Regions from separate parts of the Mycoplana sp. MJR14 genome, predicted to be linked through region 1. Evidence: riboswitches for the same ligand, from Rfam matches in the RefSeq annotation. Region 1 holds a riboswitch; the other holds the start of a gene.
The links. Region 1 has a riboswitch for thiamine pyrophosphate ahead of thiB (thiamine ABC transporter substrate binding subunit). Riboswitches for the same ligand answer to the same signal wherever they lie in the genome.
Positions count from the first base shown of each region.

Region 2: another riboswitch for thiamine pyrophosphate. It lies ahead of P0086_RS11465 (ABC transporter permease); the one in region 1 lies ahead of thiB (thiamine ABC transporter substrate binding subunit).

Region 1 covers NZ_JARGEO010000004.1:394,496-398,736, forward strand. Annotated here, with positions in the region: gene P0086_RS12425 (ATP-binding cassette domain-containing protein) at 1-87, opposite strand, end outside; gene thiP (thiamine/thiamine pyrophosphate ABC transporter permease) at 95-1,708, opposite strand; gene thiB (thiamine ABC transporter substrate binding subunit) at 1,771-2,745, opposite strand; TPP riboswitch at 2,832-2,945, opposite strand; gene P0086_RS12440 (thiamine diphosphokinase) at 3,041-3,700, shown strand; gene P0086_RS12445 (ABC-F family ATP-binding cassette domain-containing protein) at 3,704-4,241, shown strand, end outside.
Region 2 covers NZ_JARGEO010000004.1:167,621-171,861, forward strand. Annotated here, with positions in the region: gene P0086_RS11455 (NAD-glutamate dehydrogenase) at 1-1,257, shown strand, start outside; gene P0086_RS11460 (MFS transporter) at 1,408-2,832, shown strand; TPP riboswitch at 2,861-2,964, shown strand; gene P0086_RS11465 (ABC transporter permease) at 3,113-3,898, shown strand; gene P0086_RS11470 (ABC transporter substrate-binding protein) at 3,895-4,241, shown strand, end outside.

The DNA.
Region 1 (4,241 bases):
CACTTCGCACGAGAAGACGAGGCGCTTGTCTTCAAACTGCACCGTGGCCTCGTCGAGGCGGATGGCGGCAGCGCCGGCTTCGGGCATGGAGCGATCAGGCATCGTTTCTCGCATCCTTCACGGCGGCGGTGGAGGGAAGCGTCAGGAGCAGGCAGAGGACCCCGAGCAACAAGGCAATGCCGGCCGCGTCCGCGGTGCGGTAGCTGCCCATGCGGCTGAACAGGAGCCACGGCAGCGTGACCAGGCCGTCCGCGCCGAAGATGGCGACCGCGCCGAGATCGCCGAGGGAAAGGGCCATGGCGAAGGCGAAGGCCGTCAGGAGCGGTCGCTTCAGCGCCGGCAGGTCGATCCATCGCAGCCGGTGCAGGCCGCTGACGCCGAGGCTGACGGCGAGCCTGCCGGTGCGGGCGATGTGGGTGCGATAGGCCGGCTCCAGCACCCGCATGACGAAGGGGAGCGCCATCAGCGCATTGATGACGATGACGACATAGGGCGCGAAACGTGCGACCTGGCCGAAATTGCGCAGCATCAGGAACCAGCCGGTCGCGACCACGACCGGGGGAACGAGTAGGATCAGCGCGCTTGCGGCCTGCAGGCTGCCGGAGAGAGAGCGCAGCGGCGCCGGGGCCCGGTCGGCGGCGGCGAGCGGGGCGATCGCGATGGCCGGCATGGCGATTGCGAGGCAGAGGGTCGCCGAGGCGAGCGCGATGGCAAGGCTCGTGGCAAGTGCCCTGTGCAGCTGCGGGTCGGCGGCGAGCCGCGGCAGGTCGGAGGCAAGGCCGGCGGAGACGACGGCCAGCAACGGTGCGGCGGTGAACAGGGTGAAGGCGAGGATGACGAGGCCGTCGGACAGCCGTCCGCTTCTGCCGTCGAAGCGGCGGGCGGCGCGGCCGGCAGTCGGCGCCTCCTCGGCGGGCGTGCCCAGCAGCCGCATGACGTAGAGCAGAGCGCCGGTCAGCAGGATCTGGAGGACGGACAGGATCACGGCGCGCGGCGGATCGAAGTCGAAGCGCAGCGCCTGATAGATCGCGACCTCGATCGTCGTGGCCGCGGGACCGCCGCCGAGCGTCAGCACGATCGTGAAGCTGGTGGCGCAGAGCATGAAGACGAGACCGGCGATCCCCGGCAGGAGGCCGCGGATCACCGGCCATTCGATCAGCCGGAACGTCGCGCCGGATCCCATACCGAGATTGGCAGAGGTCAGCCAGTATTCGGCTGGAATGCGTTCCAGCCCCGCCATCAGCAGCCTGGCGGCGAGCGGCAGGTTGAAGAAGACGTGGGCGATCAGGATGCCGATGAGACCGTAGATGCTGACGGGATTGTCGAGGCCGAGCGCGGCCAGCGCCTGGTTGACGACCCCGCGGCGCCCCCAGACCTCGACGATGCCGAGCGTCGCCACGAGCGCCGGCAGGCCGAGCGGCAGCGCCGACAGTCGGACGATCCAGCTGCGCAGGGGAAAGTCCCGCCGCCGCGCGAGCGCGCGGGCGACGGGGATCGCGAGCGCCACCGAAAGTAGGGTGGAAAGGCCCGCCTGCAGCAGCGTGAAGCGGGCAACGCCGAAGAGGTAGGCGTCGAACAGCGCACCGCCGGCGCCGCCTTCGGCATGGAAGATGAGGGTGATCGTCGACAGACCGGCAAACAGCAGGATCGAGGTCAGCACGATGCCGCCGGCCCTGACGATCGCTGATGCTTCGCTCGTCGTGTACATTCCTCTGCCCCGTCAGCAGGCTTCGCCCGTGCCGCCAGACGTCTCCGCCGGCAATGCGGCGCCTATTTCGCGCTCATGGCCGAGAGCCACTCGTCGATCCAGGCCTTGCGGTTCGCCGCGACCTCGTCGGCGGAAAAAAGGAAGGTGTGCTCCGGCTTGACCAGCCGGTCGAAGGCTGCCGGCAGCGGCGTTCCGGTTGCGGCGGCCGGCATCATCCAGTTCGTCTCCGGAATGATCGACTGGAACTGCGGGCCGGTCATGAAGGAGAGGAACGTCCGGGCCAGTTCGGGATAGTCGGCGGCCCTGGTCATGCCGGCAACCTCGATCTGCACGTAGTGGCCTTCGGAAAAGGCGGCCGCCTGGTAGCGCTCGGTGTTTTCGGCCACCATGTGGTAGGCGGGGGAGGTGGTGTAGGAGAGCACCATCGGCGCCTCGCCCTTGGTGAAGAGCCCGTAGGCCTCCGACCAGCCGGGGGTCACGGTCAGGACGCGGTCTTTCAGTTTCGCCCAGGCCTCCCCGGCCTTGTCGCCATAGACGGACCTGACCCAGAGCAGCAGGCCGAGGCCCGGCGTCGAGGTGCGCGGATCCTCGATGACGATCTTCTCGTCGGGATCGCCCTCCACCAGTTCCTTCAGGCTTTTGGGCGGGTTCTTCAGCGTTTCGGTGTCGTAGACGACGGCGAAATGGCCGTAGTCGTAGGGAAGGAAGGTGTCGTCCGAGAACCCGCCCGGGACCGTCACGTCCTTCGGGGCGAGCTCATGGGGAACGAACAGGCCGGTCGCCTTGGCTTCGGCGATGAGATTGGTGTCGAGGCCGAGGACGATATCGGCCTTGGTTCCCTCGCCCTCCAGCTTCAGGCGCGTCAATAGCTCGACGCCGTCGGCGACGCCCACCCATTCGACCTTGCAGTCGCAGGTCTCCTCGAAGGCGGCCGCCACCTTGGCGCCGGGGCCCCATTCGGCGATGAAGCTTTCATAGGTGTAGATGGTCAGCGTCTTGTCCGCCGCTTGTGCGGGCAGGGTCATGGCCACTGTCATGGTCGCTGCGGAAAGTAGTGCCAGGGCGGATAGTAGCGTCTTGCGCATCGGTGCCTCCTTATAAATCCAAAAACGGGAATAGGGCGCCGAATGTGCCGTCTAATCCCTCCGCCGGTACAAACCGGATCAGGTTCTTCGGGTTGGCCTCGGCCTCTCAGCCCGGTCCATCCTGCGATGGTCGGGCACCCCGTTAGAGCAAGGCAAGCATTAGTCCGGCCCGGGCCGGCTTGCAAGCGGGTTGGCGTCGCGGAAAGGCGTTTCCATTCGCAGGCGACATGCGCTAGACGGTGTGCCCATGACGAACGCCGCCGACCAGCTCTTTGTCGTCCTTCTCGGAGGAACGCTCGAACCGACCGCGCGGTTCAGGGCGGCGATCGCCGGCGCCCGCTTCATCGCCGCCGACGGCGGCATGCGCCACGCCGCGACGCTCGGGGTCACGCCGGAGGTCTGGGTCGGCGACTTCGATTCCGCATCACCGGAGGACCTGGCGCTCTGGGCGCACGTGCCGCAGGAGCCCTATCCGGCCGCGAAGAATGCGACCGACGGCGAGATCGCCGTCGCGGCAGCGCTGGAGCGCGGGGCGCGACGGCTGATCCTCGCCGGTGCGCTGGGCGGCGATCGCAGCGACCATGCGCTGGCGCACCTGCTCCAGGCGGTGGCGTTGCAGGAGAGCGGGCTCGACGTCACGCTGACCTCCGGCCTCGAGGAGGCATCGCCCCTGCTTGCCGGCCGCACCACGATCGACCTGCCGGACAGCAGCCTGTTCTCGGTCCTCGGCCTGTCGGCGCTGTCCGGCCTGTCGATCGAAAACGTCCGGTACCCCTTGACCGCGTTCGACCTGCCGTTCGGCTCCGCGCGCACGGTTTCCAACGTCGCGCTGGGACCGGTCACCTTCACCCTTGCCGCCGGGCGGGCCGTCGTGCTCGCCCGTCCCTATGATCTTTCAGGAGCCTGACGCTTGGCACCGCCCATTCTGAAACTCGACGACATCTTCCTGAGCTTCGGCGGCACACCGCTGCTCGCCGGCGCCAACCTGCAGGTGGAGCCGGGGGATCGCATCTGCCTGGTCGGCCGCAACGGCTCCGGCAAGTCGACGCTCCTGAAGATCGCCGCAGGCATGGTCGAGGCGCAGTCCGGCGAGGTGTTCCGCCATCCCTCGGCGACCGTCCGCTATCTCGAGCAGGCCCCGGATTTCGAAGGCTTTGACACGGTCGCCGCCTATGCGGAGGCCGGGCTCGGCCCGGGCGACGATCCCTATCGCGTCACCTATCTCCTGTCGCATCTCGGCCTGACCGGCGCGGAGGATCCCGGCACGCTGTCGGGCGGCGAGGCGCGGCGGGCGGCGCTGGCGCGGGTGCTGGCGCCGGAGCCGGACATCCTTCTGCTCGACGAGCCGACCAACCATCTCGACCTGCCGACCATCGAATGGCTGGAAGACGAGCTGACGCGGAGCCGCTCGGCGCTCGTCGTCATTTCGCACGACCGCCGGTTCCTGG
Region 2 (4,241 bases), 230 kb from region 1:
GAGAAGCGCAACAAGCTCCTGTCGTCGATGACCGACGAGGTGGCGCAGCTGGTGCTGCGCAACAACTACCTGCAGCCGCTGGCGATCTCGCTCTGCGAGCGCCAGGGGCAGGGCAACCGGACCGGTCTGTCCCGACTGATGAGCCGGCTGGAGTCGGCCGGGCAGCTCAACCGCCAGGTCGAGGTGCTGCCCAGCGAACAGGCGATGGACGAGCGATACCGCGCGGGCATGCCGCTGACGCGGGCGGAGATCGGCGTGCTGCTCTCCTATGCGAAGATCGTCTTGTTCGACGAGATCCTGGACAGCGAGCTGCCGGACGATCCCTATTTCGAACCGACGCTGATCGGCTATTTCCCCGCCAAGATGCAGCGGACCTATGCCGACGACATCCGGACGCACCGGCTGCGCCGCGAGATCATCGCGACCATCCTCGCCAACGGCGTGATCAATCGCGGCGGCCCTGCCTTCGTGAGCCAGCTCACGGACGGCACCGGCTACATGAGCGCCGACGTGGTCAAGGCGGCGATGCTGGCCTTCGAGGGTTACGAGCTGTTTCCGCTCTATGCGGCGACGGACGCTCTCGACAACCAGATGAGCGGATCGGCACAGAACGAGGTCTACGAGAGCCTCGGCCGCGTCTTCTCCAACGCCACGTCGCTGTTGCTGACGACCGGGGCGATCGACGCGCCGATGGACGTGGCGGTGCACAAGCTGAAGCAGGCGCTGAAGCAGCTGCGCCCGCACCTGTCGACGCTCCTGCCGGATGCCGCGCGCGAGGAACTGCGCCGCAAGGCGCTCTATTTCGAGGACAAGGGCGTTCCCGAGCGCCTGGCCCGCGAGATCACCGACCTGCGCGCCATGAGCTTCGTGCCCGAGATCATGCTGATCGCGACGCAGACCGGAGACAACCTGATCCGCACCGCGCAGACCTATGCCGGCGTCAGCGACACGCTGAACATCGGCGCGCTCCTCGGGGCGGCGGGGCGGGTGCCGACGACCGACCTCTACGAATCGCTGGCGCTGTCGCGCAACCTCTCCGACATTTCCAATGCGCGCCGCGCGCTGACGATCGCCATCCTCGATCGGCACAAGGGCGACAAGAACCCGCTCGCCTCCTGGCAGGCGGCCGATGCGGAGAGGCTGGGGACGGTCACCGGGCGGCTGGGCGCGCTGTCGGAGGCGGGGGAGGCGACGCTTGCCAAGATCTCCGTGGCCGCCGGCGTCGTCAGCGACCTTGCGCACGGCAGGACGAGGTGACACAGTCCCCGCCCGGTGCGGCCCGGGTCGCCTGCTGATTGCGGGCGTGCGCGGCCGTGATCGGTAGCCGGCTGGCGCCAGGTGCGGCACAGCCGGCAGCATGGCCGGAACGGCGCACGGCAGACCGATTGCCGCGCAGGCGGGGGAACGATGACGACAGGGCATGACGGGGGCGAACGGCGCCCCACGGGACGGCGGGGCATCCTCGGCTGGATGCTGTTCGACTGGGCGGCGCAGCCGTTCTTCACGGTGATCACCACCTTCGTCTTCGGCCCCTATCTCGTCTCGCGCATGGCCGCCGATCCGGTCACCGGCCAAGCGGCCTGGAGCTATACGCTGACGGTTTCCGGCATCGTGATTGCGCTCCTGTCGCCGGTGCTCGGCTCCATCGCCGACGCCTCGGGCCGGCGCAAGCCCTGGATCGGGGCGCTCGCGGTCATCCAGATCGTGTCGGTCTGGATGCTCTGGTATGCGGCGCCGGGAACCAGCCTGCTTGTGCCGCTGACGCTGATGGTGCTGGCCACGGTTGCGGCGGAATTCTCCATCGTCTTCAACGATTCGATGATGCCGTCGCTGGTGCCGCCCAAGGAGGCGGGACGGGTTTCGAACCTCGCCTGGGGGCTCGGCTATCTCGGCGGCATGGTTTTGCTGATCGCCGTCGTGCTGTTCTTCGCCGCCAATCCCGAGACCGGGCTGACGCCACTCGGCATCGCGCCGCTGTTCGGGCTAAACGCGGCGATGGGCGAGGATGCGCGCATCACCGGGCCGATCTCGGCCATCTGGTATCTCGTCTTCATCCTGCCGATGTTCCTGTTCACGCCGGATCGCGGCCGCGGCCTTGCGATCGGCCAAGCCGTCCGCGCGGGCTTCGCCTCGATCGGCGACACGATCGGCGAACTCAAGGTGCGGCGCGGCATCCTGCGCTTCCTCGTCGCCCGGATGGTCTACCAGGACGGGGTGAACGGCCTGCTGGCGCTCGGCGGTACCTTCGCCGCCGGCATGTTCGCCTGGCAGACGATGGAGCTCGGGATTTACGGCATCATCCTCAACATCGTGGCCATCGGCGGCTGCTACTGGGCGAGCCGGCTCGACAGCCGCCTCGGCTCCAAGACGGTGGTGATCGCAAGCCTCGTCTGCCTGACCCTCGCCACGCTCGGGATCGTCTCGACGGCGCCCGGGCACACGCTGTTCGGCCTGATCCCGCTGTCGGACGAAGATTCCGGCGACCTGTTCGGCACGGCGGCGGAGAAGGCCTACATCGTCTACGGCCTGTTCATCGGCATCGCCTTCGGCCCGGCGCAGGCCTCGGCCCGCTCCTACCTCGCCAGGAGCGTCGCGCCGGAGGAGGCAGGCCGCTATTTCGGCCTCTACGCGCTGACCGGCCGGGCGACGTCGTTCGCAGCGCCCCTTTCCGTCGGCATCGTCACGAGCCTCACCGGCTCGGCGGCGCTCGGCATGGGCGCGCTGGTGGTGTTCCTCGTCGTCGGCCTCATCCTGCTTCTGCCGACGCCCTATCCGGCCGACCAGCCGGCAGGCCGGAGCGCCAAGGTGCCGCCGGTCGCCTTCGGGCGTTGACATCGGCCGATATTTTCGTCAGTTTCCGTTCCATTCCGAGGGGGGCACCGTAACGGTGCTGAGATGGCGGTGAGCCGGACCCTTGAACCTGATCCGGGTCATACCGGCGTAGGAACGGAAATACGCGTCGCTGCACGCGCCTCTTTCTCTTCTCCGCTTCACCTGGATCTCCGTGAAAACAGTTCTGGAGATCGACCAATGACGCCTGCACACCATCCGGCCACAGACAGGCCAGGAAAGAAGCCTTCCGACGGACGCACTGCCGCCGCCTGACAGGACCATGCGCGCCCTTCACGCGGGGCTGGCGATCGCAAGTCTTGCCGCCTTCTGGCAGGTCTCGGTCCGGCTCTTCGCTCCCCCACCCTATCTGTTGCCCGCGCCCGCCGCCGTGGTTTCCGCCCTGGCGGAGCGGCCCGGCTTTTTCCTCGAGCACAGCCTCGTGACCCTGGCGGAGATCCTCGCGGGCCTTCTGTCCGGCGCCGTCTTCGGGGCAGCGGCGGCCTTCGGGATCGCGGCGCTGCCGCGGCTCGGCCAGCTCGTCTGGCCGATGGTGCTGATCCTGCAGGCGCTGCCGGTCTTCGTGCTCGCGCCGATCCTCGTCCTCTGGTTCGGCTTCGGCATGGCCTCGAAGGTGGTGATGACGACGATCATCATCTTCTTTCCCGTCGCATCCGCCTTTGCCGACGGGCTGCGGCGCACCGACCGCGTGCTCCTCGATGCCGTCTCGCTCACGCCGGCGACGCACTGGCAGGCGCTCGTCGCGATCCGGGTGCCGCTGGCGCTGCCGGGGCTCATCTCCGGCCTCAGGGTCGCCGCGCCGCTGGCGCCGCTCGGCGCCGTGGTCGGCGAGTGGGTCGGCGCCTCGGCCGGCCTCGGCTTCGTGATGGTGCAGGCGAACGCGCGCATGCAGACCGCCACCGTCTTCGCCGCCATGGCGATCCTCGCGGCGCTGACCGTGCTTCTGCGGCTTGCCGTCGACCGGCTCACCGCCGGGCTCACCCCGTGGGCCGAAGAAACAGAAACCCCGTCCTTCCTTTTTTTGCGCAGGAGACATCCCACATCATGATCCGCACGCTTTCCTTCCTCGTGGCGCTCTTCATCGCAGGCGTCGCCGCCGGCCCCGCATCCGCTGCCGACAAGCTGACGGTGCTGCTCGAATGGTTCGTCAATCCCGACCACGCGCCGATGGTGATCGCCCGCGAGCGCGGCCTCTTCGCCGAGGCGGGCCTCGAGGTCGAACTCGTGCCGCCGGCCGATCCCTCCGCCGTGCCGCGGCTCGTCTCGGCCCGGCAGGCCGATGTGGGCGTGCACTACCAGCCCAACCTCTATCTCGACCATGCCGCGGGCCTGCCGCTCGTCCGCTTCGGCACGCTGGTGGAAACGCCGCTGAACACGGTCACCGTGCTCGC